DNA from 2 places in the Xanthomonas sp. NCPPB 901 genome. Region 2 is predicted to be linked to the other one. Evidence: predicted binding sites of a transcription regulator. Region 2 holds the regulator's gene; the other holds the start of a gene.
What was found. Region 2 encodes FliA, which starts transcription of late flagellar genes. Its sites were predicted from a motif close to TAAAGTTTNNCNNNCNNNGGCCGATAA; they were not measured.
Positions count from the first base shown of each region.

Region 1: a site for FliA is predicted at 2,593-2,619, ahead of AC1PME_RS07390 (GGDEF domain-containing protein). Genes of this name have one in related genera too.

Region 1 is NZ_CM161511.1:1,806,843-1,815,686, forward strand. Features, by position in the region: gene asnB (asparagine synthase B) at 1-855, shown strand, start outside; gene AC1PME_RS07385 (LysE family transporter) at 1,049-1,303, shown strand; gene AC1PME_RS07390 (GGDEF domain-containing protein) at 1,438-2,499, opposite strand; gene AC1PME_RS07395 (right-handed parallel beta-helix repeat-containing protein) at 2,787-3,833, opposite strand; gene AC1PME_RS07400 (penicillin acylase family protein) at 3,923-6,307, opposite strand; gene bfr (bacterioferritin) at 6,499-6,990, shown strand; gene AC1PME_RS07410 (DUF2147 domain-containing protein) at 7,534-7,977, shown strand; gene AC1PME_RS07415 (TorF family putative porin) at 8,093-8,844, shown strand, end outside.
Region 2 is NZ_CM161511.1:2,604,467-2,613,310, reverse strand. Features, by position in the region: gene AC1PME_RS10955 (chemotaxis protein CheA) at 1-1,302, opposite strand, end outside; gene AC1PME_RS10950 (protein phosphatase CheZ) at 1,570-2,178, opposite strand; gene cheY (chemotaxis response regulator CheY) at 2,179-2,571, opposite strand; gene AC1PME_RS10940 (RNA polymerase sigma factor FliA) at 2,591-3,340, opposite strand; gene AC1PME_RS10935 (MinD/ParA family ATP-binding protein) at 3,337-4,221, opposite strand; gene flhF (flagellar biosynthesis GTPase FlhF) at 4,208-5,845, opposite strand; gene flhA (flagellar biosynthesis protein FlhA) at 6,016-8,076, opposite strand; gene flhB (flagellar biosynthesis protein FlhB) at 8,094-8,844, opposite strand, start outside.

The DNA of each region.
Region 1 (8,844 bases), 800 kb from region 2:
GGCTCGCCGGACCTGGCCGCCGCGGCGATCGCGGCCGAGGCGCTGGGCACCGTGCACCACGGTTTCGAATACACCTTCGAGGAAGGCCTGGACGCGCTGCCGGAGGTGATCCGGCACATCGAGACCTACGACGTCACCACCATCCGCGCCTCCACGCCGATGTTCCTGCTGGCGCGGCGGATCAAGGCGATGGGGGTGAAGATGGTGCTCTCCGGCGAAGGCAGCGACGAGATCTTCGGCGGCTACCTGTACTTCCACAAGGCGCCGAACGCGCGCGAATTCCACGAGGAGCTGATCCGCAAGCTCGACGCCCTCTACAACTACGATTGCCTGCGCGCCAACAAGTCGATGATGGCCTGGGGCGTGGAGCCGCGCGTGCCGTTCCTGGACGTGGAGTTCCTGGACGTGGCCATGCGTATGGACGCCCAGTACAAGATGGCCGGCACCCGCGCCGACGGCAGCAAGCGCATCGAGAAGGCGGTGCTGCGCGAAGCCTTCGAGGGCTACCTGCCCGAGTCGATCCTGTGGCGGCAGAAGGAGCAGTTCAGCGATGGCGTCGGCTACGGCTGGATCGACGGACTGAAGGCGCATGCCGAAGCGCAGGTCAGCGACCGCGAACTGGCCGCGGCCGACAAGCGTTTCCCGGTGAACCCGCCGCAGACCAAGGAAGCCTATTACTACCGCAGCCTGTTCGAGCGCGCGTTCCCGACCCCGGCCGCGGCCGAGACCGTGCCCGGCGGCAAGTCGATCGCCTGCTCCTCGCCGGCGGCGATCGCCTGGGACGCCAGCTTCGCGGCGATGGCCGATCCCTCCGGCCGCGCGGTGGCCGGGGTGCACGCGCAAGCGTTGGCATGACCGGCGCCAGCCTGCTGGCGATCGCCGGGATGCTGACGCTGGGGGCGATCAGTCCCGGCGCGAGCTTCTAGCCGGTGGCGCGGCTGGCCGCCGGAGGTTCGCGCGCGGCCGGATTCGCCGCGGCGCGTGGGGTGCGCACTGTTCGCGTTGGCGGCGTTGTTCGGCCTGCAGGGTACCGGCGCTGCATCGCGCGTTGTCGGTCGCCGGTGCCGCCTCTCTGCTGTGGCTGGCGTGGCGGGTGTGGCGGACGCCGACGCCGGCCGTCGAGCTGGCACAGGAGGTGCCGGCCCTGCGCTCGGCATTGGTCATGGGCCTGTCGACCCAGCTCGGCAACCCGCAGACCGCGTTGGTGTTCGCTGGCCTGTTCGCCGCGCTGCTGCCGGCGCAGCGTGGGCCGGCCGATGATGCGGCGCTGCCGCTGCTGGCCTTCGCCGTCGACGCGGCCTGATTCGCGCTGGTGGCCGGGGTGCTGTCCACCCGGCGCGCGGCGCTGGTGGATGCGCGCGCGGCGGTCGCTGCACCGGTTCAGTGCGGTGCTGATGAGCGGGCCGGGTCTGCGTCTGCTGTAGCGGCCCGCACGGCTCATCCTGCGCTCGTCGACGGGATCGCGGCATCGCCGGCGGCGGGTGCCGGTGCGGGCGCCGTGTCGAGCCGGATCGCGCTCTTGCCGCTGCCCTTGGCCGCGTACAGCGCGCGGTCGGCGCGCGCGAGCAGGTCGGACACCTCGCCACCTGGCGGCAGCGACGCCAGGCCGGCACTGAATGCGAAGCGCACGCCGACCACCTCCAAACCGCGGACCCGCTGCAGCAGCCGCTGCAGCAGTTCGTTGGCCTTGGCCTGCGACAGGCCTTCGAACAGCAGGCCGAATTCCTCGCCGCCGAGGCGGCCGACACGGCAGCGCGGATCCAGCCGCAGCAGTTCCGTCGCCAGCGCCTGCAGCACCGCATCGCCGACATGATGGCCATGCCGGTCGTTGATCTGCTTGAAGTCGTCGATGTCCAGCATGGCGAACTGCAGCAGTTGCGGCGTGCTCGCCGCGGTCTGCAGGTCGGCCATCAGCGCGCGCCGGTTGGGAATGCCGGTCAGCGCATCGGTCTCGGCAAGACGCCGGTAACCTTCCTTGAGCGCATGCGTGGTGCGCATGGCGGTGACGAAGGTACGGTTGAGGGTAAAGCCGATCATGGTCACCGCCGCCACCAGGATGACCAGCAGTGGCAGGTCGGCGGACGAGGTCACCAGTGCGTCCTGCCAGCCGAGCAGGATCGTCCAGGTGGCGGCCATTGCCAGCAGATAGTCGCGGGAGTAGCTGAACACGATGCTCTGTCCAAGGCACAGGGTCACCGCGACCGGCAGCGTCCAGTCCAGACTGGCGGCGCCCATGTCGTGCAACTCGAGCCGCAGCGCCGCGCAGGTTGCGAGCATGAACAGGAAGCCGAACAGCCGCCACTGCCAGAAGCGCTTGGTCAGGCTCATGACCGCGCTGGTGCCGAGCAGGGCGGCGAAGACAAGCGCGTAGCGCAGGTCCAATGGCGCTTGCAGCCACGGGTTGCACAGCAACGATAATGGCCACGCCAGCATCACCAGGCCTTGCAGCGCCAGGATCGGCCGGCGAAGCACGCGGCGGATGTGGTTTTGGTAGGTCATCTGCGTTCCCTTGGAGCGCTGCGGCGTCTGCGTGGCACGGCCGGTGCGGTGGCCCAGCGCGATATCCGTCGGTCGCTGGGGCGTCGTCACCGATTAGCGGCCGCTGCAGGCGGAGCTTTAGCGCGTCCGACAGGGGGACGGGTGGTCGGCGGCGCCGCGCGCAGGACCCGGATGCATCGCTACGCCCCGGGGCGGAAGCGTGCCGCGGGGCCGTGCAGGGTTGGCCTGGCGTCCATCGCCGCGCGTCCGGGACGGCGCGGCGGCCGGACGCGCGCAGTGCCGTGCGCTTACTCGAAGCGCACGCAGTGGCCGTAGCGTTCGGGCTGGATGTCGATGCCCGAGGCATCGGCCTGGTTGTTCTTGCGCCACAGGTTGGGGCGGAAGTCCTTGCCGGTGCAGTTGGCCGCGCTGTCCACGCCGATGGTGTAGGTGTAGGGATTGCCGCGGAAGGTGTTGTTCTCGAAGGTGTTGTCCTGGCTCATGCTGTTGTCCCAGCACAGGATCTGCGGCGTGCGCTGGCGGATCGAGCAGGTCAGGTAGATCCCGGCGCCCTTGTTGTCGATGAACTGGTTGCCGGCGAACAGGTTGCGCCGCGCGTCGGCCAGGTACACGCCCTGGCTGCCGTTGCGCTCCAGGCGGTTGTCGCGGATCTCGCTGTCTTCCAGGTGCTCGGTGGTGATGCCGGCGGCGACGTTGTCGTGGATCACGTTGTCGATCAGCTTGACCTTGGCGGTGCGGTTGAACGACACCCCGTCCCAGATCGCGCCGGAAACGTCGTTGTGCGCGATCAGCAGGTCGCGGCTGTCGAATTCGCTGAGCAGGCAGGCGCTGCGGCACTTGCTCACCCGCAGGTGGGTCAGCTGGATGTTCTGGCCGTTGCGCACCACCACCAGGCTGTTGCTCAGGTACGGACGCTCGGGCATGAACTCCTTGTCGATGGTGCCGCCGATGATCTGCAACTGCTCCACGCGCACGTCGCGGATCGGCCGTATCGGGCGCTCGTTCTGGTAGTCGCCGATGACGATGGTGGGTTGCTGCACGTGGTCGCGCATGCGCAGCACCGTGCTGTCGCCCTGGCCGCGCAGGCGCAGGCCGTCGCGCTGGATCGACAGCAGCTTGCCGACCTGGAATTCGCCGGCGCTCAGGCACACGGTGGCGGGCTTGCCGTCGTTGGGGACACGGTCGATCGCGGCCTGCAGATCGTCGCCGGGTTCGGCGCGTACGCTGCAGTCGGAAGCGGCAGCGGGTGCGTTGGCGGCCGGCGTGGCACAGGCGGAGAACGACACGGCCGCGGCGAGCGGCAGCAACAGGGTGAGCAGGGGAGGGCGCTTCATCGGTAGGCGGACTCGGCTGTGGGGGAGGGGGGAGGCGGAGCCGGCCGGCGCAGCATGGAGACAGGCGCCGGCACGGGACCGGGACCAGGTCATTGTGGTGCGGGCGGCCTTAATGTCAGCGTGTACCGGGTCGGGCCGGGCAGGAACTTTGTGGCGCGCCCCTGCACCCAGTCGGCGTGGCCGGCGCCCCAGAACGGCGACAGCGGGTGGCCGCTCTGGCCGCCGGGCATGTGCACGATGCCGTCGGCCTCGTGGCCCGGCGCCACCACCATGCGTTCGGAGGCGCCGAAGGCCGGGCGCTGCACCCGCGGCATGTCGTCGTCGCCGGGCAGCGGCGTGGCCGGCATGCACAGCCAGCCGCGCAGCGGCTCCGGCAGGCCCTGCGCCAGCGGATGGCAGATCGCCGCGCGGTTTTCCAGGCCCCAGCGGCGTGTGTCCAGCGGGCCATCGGCCTGCAGTCGTGTGCGCACCTCGGCGGCGGCGTCTTCCAGCAGCGCCTGCCAGCTGCCGTAGCGGCGCGGCAACAGGTGCAGCGGCTGTTGCTGCAGCAGCGGCCAGGCCACGCCTTCCAGTTGCGGCAGCGGCGGTAGCGCGGTGTCGCTGCTGGATTCGGCACGGGCCGGTGCGATCAGCCCGTCGCGGATCCGGGTCAGCACCGCCAGGCGCCATGCCCGCACCAGGGTATAGCTCACCGAGTCGGTGCTGGCGCGGCCTTCCCAATGCGCGGCTGCCTGCGCCACCGCGTGCAGCGCTGGCGTGGCCGCGCCGGCGTCGCGTTGCTGCAGCAGCGCCCACCAGCGCTGCAGGAACAGCGCGCGGTCGTCCAACTGGATCGCCAGCAGCTGCTGTTCGTTCAAGCGCGGGTGCAGGCGCAGGTCGTCGCGGATCTGCTGCGCGCGCGCGCCCAGCGCGTAGCCGCCGTCGCCGATCGGCGCCAGCTCGGCGCCGCCGACCACGCGGGCGTTGGCGGTCCACAGTTGCCCGTCGGCGGGATCGATGCGCTGCGGCGATCGGGTGGTGGACAGCGGCCACGGCGCGCAGCGGACATCCGCCGGCACCGTCGCGCGCACGTCGTGCATCACCGCGTCGGCCGCGCAATGCGGGCCGCGCAGCGGCAGCGGGCCGAGCACGCGCCAGCCGATGTGGCCGTCGCGGTCGGCCAACACCAGGTTCTGCGCCGGCGTGGCGATGCCTTGCGCGCGGGCGAAGGCGCTGCCCAGCGTGTCGGTGCGGGCGAAGTCGGCCAGGCCCAGGTTCAGCGCGCCCGGCAATTGCGCGGCCCAGCGCAGCGCCAGCGCGCTGCCGTCCGCCTGGTGCTGCAGGATCGGGCCGTAGGCGGTGTCCTCCACCCGCAGCACGGTGTCGGCGGCGCCAGAGACCCGGATCCGTTCGCGGTGCACGCTCACCGGCGTGCAGCCGGGCTGCGGCGTCGCCGCGCAGGGCGTGAGCCGGTACCAGTCGGCGGTATCGGCATAGCTGTTGGTGAAGCCCCAGGCGATGTGACCGTTGCTGCCGACGATCACCGCCGGCAGGCCCGGCAGCGAGAAGCCGGACACGTCCACGCGGCCGCCGGGGGCCTGCGCATCGGCATAGCGCAGGCGCACCCGGAACCACAGGCTGGGCGCGCGCAGCGCCAGGTGCATGTCGTTGGCGACGATGGCGCGGCCGTCGGCGGTGCGGCTGCCGGCGATGGCCCAGTTGTTGCTGCCGGGCGCGGTGGCGGCCACCGCGTCCGCAGCGGCGCGCGCGGGCGCGTCCGTCAGACGCCGTAGATCGACCTGGGCGGCAGCGGGCAGCGCCGCGTCGCCGCGCACGCTGCCGTCCAGGGCCGCGTCCCAACTGCTGCCCTCGTGGCGCAGCAGCGCGTACAGCGGCGCCGGCAAGCGCTGCTGCAGGCGGTACAGCGCCAGCTTGCGCTCGAGCTGCTGGCCCTGCAGGTCGAAGTACATCGCCTGGCCGGCCAGCGCCGAATCCACCGGCTGCCAGTCGCGCGGCGTGGCGAACAGCAGCAGATACGGCCACGGCCGCACCCGCAGCGCGTGCAGGCCCTGGTTGACGCCGGCGCTGTAGGCTTGCAGCGTCGCCGCGTGCGGACCGGCGAAGGCGGCCAGCTGCGCGCTGCTGCGGGCGCGCAGGCGATGCGCACGCCGCGCCTTGTCCACGCCCAGCGCGTGCGGGCCGACCAGCTCGGACAGTTCGCCGGCGGCGGCGCGGCGCAGCAGGTCCATTTCGAAGAAGCGCTCCTGCGCATGTACGTAGCCGAGCGCGCGCATCGCATCGGCCTCGTCGGCGGCCTCGATGGTGACCACGCCCAGCGCGTCGCGCTGGATGCTCACTGGCGCCCGCAGGCCTTGCAGCGGGGCATTGCCGTCGAGCGCGGCCAGGCTGCCGCGCAGCAGCAGCCAGACGCCCAGCGCCAAGGCCACCGCCAGCAGCAGCGTGCCCAGCAGCAGGCGTTTCCATCGACTGCGCATCGTCTCTCTCCGGTGGGTACGTTCCCGATTCTAGACGCGACTGCGTGTCGTTCCCGTGTGGGTGCGATGCGCTGTGCGCGGGGTCACGCATCGCGCACCTGCGACTCGGGATGTGAATGATTCCGATTGGAACGCGGCGCGGCGGCATCGGGCACTATGGCGCCCTCAGTCGACCCCACGGAGCCCGCCCCATGAAGGGACACCCCGACGTTGTGCAATGCCTCAAGGAACTGTTGCGCGGCGAACTGGCCGCGCGCGACCAGTATTTCATCCACTCGCGGCGTTACGAGGACCAGGGCCTGCTGGCGCTGTACGAACGCATCAACCACGAAATGGAAGAGGAAACCGAGCACGCCGATGCGCTGCTGCGGCGCATCCTGTTCCTGGAAGGCGACCCGGACATGCGCCCGCATGCGTTCGAGCCCGGGCGCACGGTCGAGGAGATGCTGGAGAAGGATCTGAAGGTCGAGTACGAAGTGCGCGCCAATCTGGCCGCAGGCATGAAGCTGTGCGAACAGCATGGCGACTACGTCAGCCGCGACGTGCTGCTGGCGCAGTTGCGCGACACCGAGGAAGACCATGCCTGGTGGCTGGAACAGCAGCTCGGCCTGATCAAGCGCATCGGCATGGCGCTGTACCAGACCTCGAAGATCGACGGGCACGTGTCCGGCAAGGACGCCTGATCCGCGCGCCTCCCGCGCAGGCGGGAGGCGTCATCGCTGGGCGGGGGTGTCCCCGCCACCGCGGCTGCGCATTGCCGGCCGTGGGCGACAGGGCGTACGCGCCTGTCGCCGCATTTTTCGCCTGACCGCATCGGCACGGCCGCCCCTCGCGCGCGGCGCTGCCTGTCATCGAGGCCGCCGCCTCCCGGCGGCAGCGGATGCCGAACCGTTGTTCCTTCTTCCTGACATAGCCGACCGCGTTCGGCCGCGCGCGCGTGGCGGCAGCGCTGGATGGTGCGGCTGAGGTATTGGCGCCTCTGCGGCGCGCTGCCATCGCTGCGCAGCGAGCCAATGCCGATCGCCGTGCTCGCCAGCGGCTGCTGCGATGCCGCGGAGATCGGCCGGTACGCGCACTGCGCTATTCGCGAAATTCCTTCGAATCCAGATGCTTGCGCGCCTGGCGAGGCACGCCATGCGCGACATGTACGCGGCGCTTGCAAAACGGTAGCGATCGCTATACGGTAGTTTTCACTACCTGATTGCGCGATGGCGAGGGGGCATTCGATGCAGGCGAGTCCGGGAATCAAGCGGTACGGCGCGGTGGGTGTGCTCGTCGCGGGAGCGACGCTGGTGCCGGCCACGGCATGCGCCGCACCGGCCTCGGCGCAGGGGCTGTGGCTGACCGCGGCCAAGGACGCGGTGGTGGCGTTCGCACCGTGCACGGATGCGGCCACCGCCTTGTGCGGGCGCATCGTCTGGGACAAGGACGCCGGTACCGCCAGCGATACCTGCGGCGTGCAGATCGCGCGCCTGGCGCGCGAGGACGGCGACACCTGGCGCGACGGCTGGGCCTTCGATCCGCGCAGCGGCAAGCGCTACAAGGCCACGCTGCGCGCCAGCGGCAAGGCGCTGGACCTGCGCGCCTTCGTCGGCGTGGAGGTGCTCGGCGAGACCGAACGCTTCACCCGCGTGCAGGCGCTGCCCAGCACGCCGGTCTGCGCCAAGTAGTCACCCGCCGCGCGCAATGCGCCGGCGCCATCGATGCGCGGGGCCGCCGCCGGCCGCCGCGCGTCCCACCTTCCTCAGCGAACCAGGGGAGATCGAGATGACTGCAGTCCGCTTCATGGCGACCCTCGCGGGCGCACTGGCCCTGCACGGCGCGTGCTGCGCCCAGGCCCACGCCCAGCAGGCCGACACCGATGGCACGGTCGACTACCAGTTCCAGAACCAGCTCAAGCTGATGAGCGAGCAGCGCACGCGCGGCGTGTCCGACTCGCTGATGCGCCCGTCGCTGAAGTGGACCACCCAGTTCGTGCACGCCAGCGGCTTCGTCGCGCTGCTGGAGGTGGCCAAGGTCAGCAAGAAGCAGTTCCTCGACGGCGACGGCCTGGGCATCACCGCCGCGGCCGGCTACCGCTTCGGCAATCCCGATGCCTGGCATGCCGGCGTCGGCCTGGCCACCGAACGCTTCCCCGGCGCCAGCTTCCTGGCCCCGCACCGGATCGACCTGCAGACCGGCACGCCGGAGGACATCCGCCGCACCGACTACGACAGCAATTTCGGCGTGCTCGAACTCGGCTACGGCGCGGTCGAGGGCCGCTTGCTGTACGTGTTCTCCAAGACCTACCGCGGTGCCGATACCGGCGGGGTGTGCGCGCAGATCCTGCAGTTCGCCGCCGACCCGAGCGCGGCGCTGCGCTGCTTCGCCCGCGGCGACCACGACTCGCGCGGCACCTTGCTGGGCGATCTCAATTACCAGACCCCGCTGTTGCCGTCGCTGCTGCCATCGACCACGCTGCGCCTGCACGCCGGCTACCAGAAGCTGCGCAACTTCAGCGAGGGCAGCTTCGCCGACTACCAGATCGGCGTCACCCA
Region 2 (8,844 bases):
GATCTGGATCTGCCCGCTGAGTTCGCGGATGCGCGACTGCACCACGTCCATGCCGACGCCGCGGCCGGAGATGTCGGTGACTTCGGACTTGGTCGAGAAGCCGGGCAGGAACACCAGGTGCAGGCATTCCTCGGTGCTCAGGCGGGCGGCGGCCTCGGGGTCGATCAGGCCCTTCTCGCGCGCCTTGGCGCGCAGCCGTTCCGGGTCGATGCCGGCGCCGTCGTCCTGCACTTCGATGCTGACGTAGTCGCCTTCCTGCTGCGCCGACAGGCGCACGTGGCCGCCGCGCGGCTTGCCGGTGGCCTCGCGCAGCGCCGGGGCCTCGATGCCGTGGTCGATCGCGTTGCGCACCAGGTGCACCAGCGGATCGGCCAGCGCTTCGACCAGGTTGCGGTCCAGTTCGGTGTCGGCGCCGACCAGTTCCAGTTCCACTTCCTTGTTGAGCGAGCGGGCGACGTCGCGCGCCACCTTGGGGAAGCGCGAGAACACCTTGCCGACCGGCTGCATGCGCGTGCGCATGACCGCCGACTGCAGGCGCGCGGTGGCGATGTCCAGGCTGCTGACCGCACGGTCGAGTTCCTCGTCGCGCAGGCGCACGCGCAGGGTCTTGAGGCGGTTGCGCGAGAGCACCAGTTCGCCGATCAGGTTGACGATCGCGTCCAGGCGCTTGGTGTCCACGCGCACGGTCTGCTCGGGCTCGGCGGCCTTGGCCGGGGCGGCCGCGGCCTTGGGCGCGGCGCTGGGCGCGCGTGGCGCAGGCTGCAGCGCCTGCGGCGTGGCCGCCGGCGGCGCATCGCCGTGCAACTGGTCCAGCAGCGCCTCGAATTCGTCGTCGCTGATCAGGTCCGCATCGCCCGCGGCGGCGGTGGCCGGGGCTGCTGCCGGCGCCGGCGCGGCGCTCTTGGCCGGGGCCGGCGCGGCGGTGCCGTGCGCGTCGAACTGCGCGATCAGTTCCGCCGGCGCGCGCGGCGGCTCCTGGCCGTTGCCGAACGCGTCGAGCATCGACTGCAGGTAGTCCAGCGACTGCTGGGCGGCGTCGAAGTGCTGCGCCTGCAGGGTGGCCTGGCCGGCACGGGCCATGCCCAGGGTTTCCTCCGCGGCGTGGCACAGCTCGACCATGGCGGTGATCGCCAGGAAGCCGGCGCCGCCCTTGAGCGTGTGGAAGCCGCGGAACACGGCGTTGAGCTGGCCGCTGTCCTCGGGCGCCTGCTCCAGCGACACCAACTGCTCGCCGAGCCGGTCCAGGATCTCCTGGGCCTCGATGATGAAGTCGGCAGCGATGTCGTCGGGTACGGCGCTCATGGCTAGAGCCTGCCCGCGCGGTTGCAATCGGCCACGTTGGCGTGTCCGGTTGCCAGGTGGCTGCGCGCGGCGCCGCGACAGGCCGACCGCCTGTTCAAGCCGTGCGCGGCCGCCTGGGGAGCGGACACGGCAACCCGAAGGGCCGCGCTTGGGTGCGTGCGATCCTGCGTCATCATGCGGTCGTCTGTTGACATAAATTCCCTCGTTCTTTCTCGCCGTGCGCGCACCCGAGTGCGGCGTGGCCTAGTCCAATCGCCCGGGCACGCTCTAGAGTCCCAGTCCGGACAGCAGGTCGTCGGCGTCGTGCTGCGACACGCCGTGGCGATCCAGGCCGGGCAGGACCGGGCCGGCCAGGGTGCCGTCGGCCTTGCGTTCTTCCTTCGGCGGCAGACCCAGCGCGCCGAAGCCCTCGTGCACGCGGCGCACGATGCCGGCGACGCGGCGGATGATCTGCCCGGTCAGGTCCTGGAAGCTCTGCGCCAGGGCCATTTCGGTGAGGTTGTGGCGGATCTTGTCGAGGATCTCGCCCTGGTCGCCGCTGAGGCCGCCGGCGGCCAGCTGGTCGGCCAGCGCACGGCATTCCTCGGCCAGGTCCAGGGTGCGGTGGCTGGCCTGTTCGGTCATCTCCACCACGTGGTCCAGGCGCGAGCAGGCATCGTCCAGTTCGCCGGCCTCGCTGGGCACCACCGGCAGTTCGCCGAGCGCCTGCCCCAGATCGCGCGCAAGCCGGCTCAGGCCCTGCATCATCGGCCGTGTGCGCCAGGCGGCGAGGGTGTCGATCTCCCTGCGCCAGCCGGCCTCGTCGCCGTTTTCCAGCGCGTCGAGCGCGCCTTGCAGGCGTTCGATCAGGGCGGTGCGTTCGGCGGTAGCTTCCATTTAGGCGGTCGCTCCCAGGCGTTCGAAGATCTTGCCCAGCTTCTCCTGCAGCGTCTGCGCGGTGAACGGCTTGATGATGTAGCCGTTCACGCCGCACTGGGCGGCCTCGATGATCTGCTCGCGCTTGGCCTCGGCGGTGACCATCAGCACCGGCAGGTGCTTGAGCTTGTCGTCGGCGCGGATGTTGCGCAGCAGGTCGATGCCGGTCATGCCCGGCATGTTCCAGTCGGTGACCACGAACTCGAACGGCGCCGAGCGCAGCGCGACCAGGGCGCTGTTGCCGTCTTCGGCCTCGGCGGTGTTGGTGAAGCCCAGATCGCCGAGCAGATTCTTGACGATGCGTCGCATCGTCGAGAAATCGTCCACGATCAAAATCCGCATGTTCTTGTTCACCACTGACTCCTAAGGGTTCCTATTCTTCGTCTTCCAGACCGGCATCGGCGACCTCGAACGCCTTCAGGCGTCCGCGCAACCGTACCGTGGCCTGGCCATGGATCTGACACACGCGCGACTCGCTGACCCCGAGCACCGCGCCGATTTCCTTGAGGTTCAATTCCTGCTCGTAGTACAGCGACAGCACCAACTGCTCGCGTTCGGGCAACTGCGCGATGGCCTTGCCCAGCTCGCGGCCGAATTCGCTGCGCTCGAGCATCTGCTGCGGATTGGGTCCGCCCTTGGCGATGGTATCCAGTTCGCCATGGTCCTCGATGCGCGACTCCAGGCTCAGCACCTGGCCGCGGGCGGCATCTTCCATCAAACGCAGGTATTCGGGAAGCGGCATGTCCATCGCCGCGGCCACTTCGTTGGCGGCGGCGGCGCGGCCGGTGCTCTGTTCGATCTTGCGGATCGCCGAGGCGGCGTCGCGGGCGCGGCGGTGCACCGAGCGCGGCACCCAGTCGCCGCGGCGGATCTCGTCGATCATGGCGCCGCGGATGCGGATCGAGGCGTAGGTCTCGAACGAGGCGCCCTGTTCGGCGTCGTAGCTGCGCGAGGCCTCGATCAGGCCGATCATGCCGGCCTGGATCAGGTCGTCGATCTCGACGCTGGCCGGCAGCCGCGCCGCCAGGTGGTGGGCGATGCGCCGGACCAGGTCCGAGTGCTGGGCGATGTAGTCGTTGGCGCTGTTGCGCTGGACGGCGCGGTAGTGGGCGGCGGCGTTCATGCGGCCACCCCGCGCTGGATGATGCGTTCGACGAAGAACTCGACGTTGCCGCGCGGGGCGGTCGGCGCCTGCCAGCGCGCGGTGCGCCGGGCGATCTCGGCGATCGCCTGCGCCGACGGGCTGGACGGGTAGGCCTTGACCACCGGCTGCTGGCGCTGCACCGACAGGCGCAGCCAGTCGTCCTGCGGCACGCAGCCCAGGTAGTTCAGCGACACGTCGCCGAGGAACTTCTCGCAGACCCGGCTGAGCTTGTCGTACAGCAGGCGGCCTTCGTTGAGGTCGCGGACCATGTTGGCGACGATCTGCACCCGGTCCACGCCGCGCTCGCGCGAGAGGACCTTGATCAGGGCGTAGGCGTCGGTGATCGAGGCCGGCTCGTCGCAGACCACCACCACCGCGTCCTGCGCGGCCTGGCAGAAGGTCAGCACGCTGTCGGTGATGCCGGCGGCGGTGTCGACGATCATCACGTCCAGCTCGCGCTGCAGCTCGGAGAACACGTTGACCAGGCCCACGTGCTGGGCCGGCGGCAGCTCGGCCATGTAGCGGCGGCCGGAGGCGGCGGGCACCACCATCAGCCCGTTGGGCAGGTCGATCAGCACCTCTTCCAGGGTGCAGCGCCCGGCGACCAGGTCGGCCACGGTGAACTTGGGGGTCAGCCCCAGCAGCACGTCGACGTTGGCCAGGCCGAGGTCGGCGTCCAGCAGCAGGGTGCGCTTGCCCATGTCGGCCAGCGCCATGGACAGGTTGACCGAGATGTTGGTCTTGCCCACGCCGCCCTTGCCGCCGGTCACGGCGATGGTCCGCACCGGACCCAGCGGTTCGTTGCGCGTCGCCGACAGGGGAAAGGCATTGGTCAGATTGACGTAGTCACGCGACGGCATGGGTCTGCTCCGGAGTACAGGGCTTATCGGCAGCGCGCCGCAAATCTTCAAGGCGCAATACCAGGCTGGCGGCGTTGGCGCGGTGCAGGTCGTCCGGCACACGCTGTCCATCGGTCACCCAGGTGATGGGGAGGCGGTGGTCCACGACCACCGACAAGGCACTGCCGAACCGCCCGGTCTCGTCCAGCTTGGTCAGGATGACCCCCTGCGGGTCGGCGCCAGCGAACCGGCGCACCACCTCGTCCAGGTCGGAGAAATGGGCGTTGGCGGGGAGGACCAGCAAGGACCGGACCACCCGCGAGGCGCGCAGCCAGTGCAGCTGCGCGGCCAGGGCGCGGTCGCGCTGGCCCATGCCGGCGGTGTCGATCAGGACCAGCTTGTAGTCGGCCAGGCGCTCCAGCAGCAGCTGCAGCGCGGCGTCGCTGTCGGCCTCGTGCACGGCGATGCCGAGCTGGCGGCCGTAGCTGTGCAACTGTTCGCGGCCGCCGACGCGGATGGTGTCGGTGGTGACCAGGGCCACGTCGCGGGCGGCATGGCGCTCCAGGAAGCGCGAGGCCAGCTTGGCGATGGTAGTGGTCTTGCCGGCGCCGGTCGGGCCGATCAGGGCGATCACGCCGCCTTCCTCGAGCGGGTCCAGCGCGGCGATCGGCAGGCGCTTGGACAGCAGGCCCAGCATCAGTCCGCGGCCGCGGTGCAGCTCCAGGTCGGCGGGGATCTGCATGACCACGTCGCGGATGATGCCGCTGTCGAAGCCGTAGTCGTCCATCAGCTCCAGCGCCTGGGCGCGGACCGGCGAGCCGCGCAGGCGCTCGTCGGTGAGGCGGTTCATCTCGCGCTCGATCATCTGCCGCATCAGCGCCAGTTCGTCGCGCAGCTGCGTCAATTGTTCGTCGTTCTGCGGGGCGGGGAAGGTCGGCACCGCCGCCAGTGCCGCGGCCGCCGGGATTCCGGCAGCGGCCGGCGCCGGCGCGATCGGCGCGGCCGGGGCGCTTACCGGGGTCAGCGCCACCGCGGCGACGTCGTCGCGCCAGGCCGGCGCGGCCTCGGCGGCCGGCGCCGGGGTGGCGGCGAACGGGCTGGGCAGGGGTACGCTGATCGGGGCGTTGCGGAACACGTCCTCGGGAATGCTGAACTCGGCACGGGCCGGCGCTGGCGCCACCGCCGCAGCTGCAGCCGCAGCCGCAGCCGCAGCCGCAGCCTTGGCCGGCGCGGGCTGGCGCGCGGCGGCGGCCGGGGCGGCCGCGCCCGGCATGGCCGAGGCGGCCAGCGCCGCCGGCTGGGTCAGCGGCCGTGCGGCGGCGGCGGGCGCGGCATTGCCGCGGCGTTCGCTGATCGCGGCCATCATCGCCATCGCCGGGCTGGCCGCGGCGCTGTCGCCGCGTGCGGCACGCGGGGCGGCCGCGGCCGGGGCCTGCGCCGCCGCGGCGGCGCGCGGCGCCTCGTCCGGGCGCACCGCATCCAGCGCCCGCTGCACCAGGGCTTCGTCGTAGTTGCTGGCGGCGACGATCTCGATGCCCTCGTCGGTGCGCCGGTTGGACAGGATCACCGCATCCGGCCCGTGCTCGTCGCGCACCATCCGGAAGGCGGTGCGCATGTCGGGGGCGACAAAGCGTTTGATCTTCATGGGTGGAAGCCGGGAATGGAGAACGGGGAATGGGGAATGGACGCGCTGCCGGTGCCGATACGTGGCGGGCCGCGGTGCCGTGTCTGGGTTGTGGTGATCGTGTTCATTGCTCTCTCCGCTTCCGGGACAGGGGGACGATTCCCCATTCCCTGTTCCCGATTCCCGTCATCTCAACTGATCGTGCCCACCAGCTTCAGCCGCTTGTCTTCCGGCACTTCGCTGTAGGACAGGACCGACAGCGCGGGGACGCTGTGGCGGACCAGGCGGGCGAGGGCGGCGCGGACCTGCGCCGGCACCAGCACCACGGCCGGTTCGTTGCGCGCTTCCTGCTTGCTCACGCAGTCCGCCAGACTTTGGTGCAAGCGTTCGGCCAGTCCGGGTTCCAGCGCCGCGCCGTTGCCCTGGGTGGAGTCTTGCAAGACACGTTCCAATTGCGGGGCCAGGGTGAACACCGGCAGTTCCGGGGCCATGCCGGCGATCTCCTGGACGATGAAACGGCCCAGGGCGTTGCGCACCGCGGCGGTGAGCGCGCCGGGTTCCTGACTCTGCGGGGCGTGTTCGACCAGGGCTTCGACGATCTTGCGCAGCTGCCGCACCGGGATCTTCTCGATCAGCAGGTTCTGCAGCACGCGCACCACCACCGACAGCGGCAGCGCCTTGGGGGTGAGGTCCTCGACCAGCTTGGGGGCGCTCTTGGCCAGGGTGGCCAGCAGCTGCTGCACTTCCTCGTGGCCGAGCAGTTCCGGGGCGTGCTCGCGGATCAGGTGCGAGAGGTGGGTGGCGATCACCGTGGCCGGGTCGACCACGGTGTAGCCCATGGTCTCGGCCTGGGCGCGCAGGTGCGGCTGGATCCAGATCGCGTCCAGGCCGAATGCCGGGTCCTTGCCGGGAATGCCGTCGATCTTGCCGAGGGCGCCGCCCGGGTCCAGCGCCAGTTCGCGGTCCGGATGGATGTCGGCGGTGGCCACGGGGACTCCGTGCACCAGCAGGCGGTAGGCGTTGGCCGGCAGTTCCAGGTTGTCGCGGATATGCACCGGCGGCACCAGGAAGCCGATGTCCTGGGTCAGCTTGCGGCGCACGCCCTTGATCCGCGCCATCAGCTCGCCGCCCTGGGCCTTGTCCACCAGCGGGATCAGCCGGTAGCCGACTTCCAGGCCCAGCGGGTCGATCGGGCGCAGTTCGTCCCAGCCCAGTTCGGCGTTGGCCTGGGCCGCGGCTGCGGCCTGTGGCGCCGCTTCGGCGGCGGCCGGCGGCGGCTGCAGGCTGCGCTTCCACATCTTCCAGGCCAGTAGGCCCAGGATCAGCGCCAGCGTCAAGAAAGCGACGTTGGGCATGCCCGGGATCAGGCCGACCAGGCCCATGATCGCCGCGGCCACCGCCAGCGCCTTATGCTGGCCGAACACCTGGCCCATCATCGAGGCGCCCATGTCCTGCGAGCGCGAGGCGCGGGTGACCAGCATCGCCACCGCCGAGGACACCAGCAGCGCCGGCAACTGCGCGACCAGGCCGTCGCCGATCGACAGCAGGGTGTAGGTGGAGGCCGCCTGAGCGAACGGCATGCCGTGTTGTAGCACGCCGACCGCCATGCCGCCGATCAGGTTGATGAACAGGATCAGGATGCCGGCGATGGCGTCGCCGCGGATGAACTTGCTGGCGCCGTCCATCGAGCCGTAGAAGTCCGCTTCCTCGCGCACTTCCTCGCGGCGGGCCTTGGCTTCCTCGCGGGTCAGCAGGCCGGCGTTGAGGTCGGCGTCGATCGCCATCTGCTTGCCGGGCATGGCGTCGAGGATGAAGCGCGCGGTCACTTCCGACACGCGCCCGGCGCCCTTGGTGATGACCACGAAGTTGATGATGGTCAGGATCGCGAACACGACGATGCCGACCGCGTAGTTGCCGCCGATCACGAATTCGCCGAAGGCCTCGATGACCTTGCCGGCGGCGCCGTGGCCGTCCTGGCCGTTGATCAGGATCACGCGGGTGGAGGCCACGTTCAGCGCCAGGCGCAGCATCGTGGTCATCAGCAGCACGATCGGGAAGATGCTGAACTCCAGCGGCCGCTTCACGTACACCACCGCCAGCAGCACCATCAGCGAGATGGCGATGTTGAAGGTGAACAGAGCGTCCAGCACCGGGGCGGCCAGCGGCACCACCACCATCGCCAGCATCAGCAGCACGATCACCGGGGCGCCCAGCCCGTGCTTGATCATGTCCATCACTTTGCGCGTGTTCATCTGCGCGGCCGGCTGGCTCATGGCTGGCTCCCCGGGGCGAATTCATCCACCTCCAGCGGCGGCAACGGCGGCATCGGCCCGCTGCGCCAGGCGCGCAGCTGGTAGACGTACGAGAGGACCTGCGCCACCGCCGAATACAGTCTCACGGGAATTTCCTTGCCGAGTTGGCCTTCCCTATACAAGGCGCGTGCCAAAGGCGGCGCCGAGATCACCGCCACCCGGTGCTGCTCGCCGACCTCGCGGATGCGGAAGGCGATCTCGTCCACGCCCTTGGCGACCACGGTGGGCGCGCGCATGCGCCCGCTCTCGTACTTCAGCGCCACCGCGTAGTGGGTGGGGTTGACCACCACCACGTCGGCCTTGGGCACCGCTTCCATCATCCGCCGCTGCGACATCTGCATCTGCATCTGGCGGATGCGGCCCTTGACCTCGGGGCTGCCGTCGCTTTCCTTCATTTCCCGGCGCACTTCCTCCCGGGTCATCTTCAACTTGCGGATGTAATTCCACTTCTGATAGGGCGCGTCGATCGCGGCCAGCAGCGCCAGCGCGCCGGCGGTGTACAGCAGCAGCCGCAGGGTGAAGCCCAGGCCGTGGCCGATCGCCTGCTCCAGCGGCTGCAGCAGCAAGCCGCGCAGGAAGTCGACGCTCCCCCACAGGCACAGCACCGCGGCGCCGCCGACGAAGCCCATGCGCAGGATCGACTTCAGCAGTTCGGCCAGGGCCTCGGCACCGTACATCCTGCTCAGCCCGGCCATCGGATTGAGACGG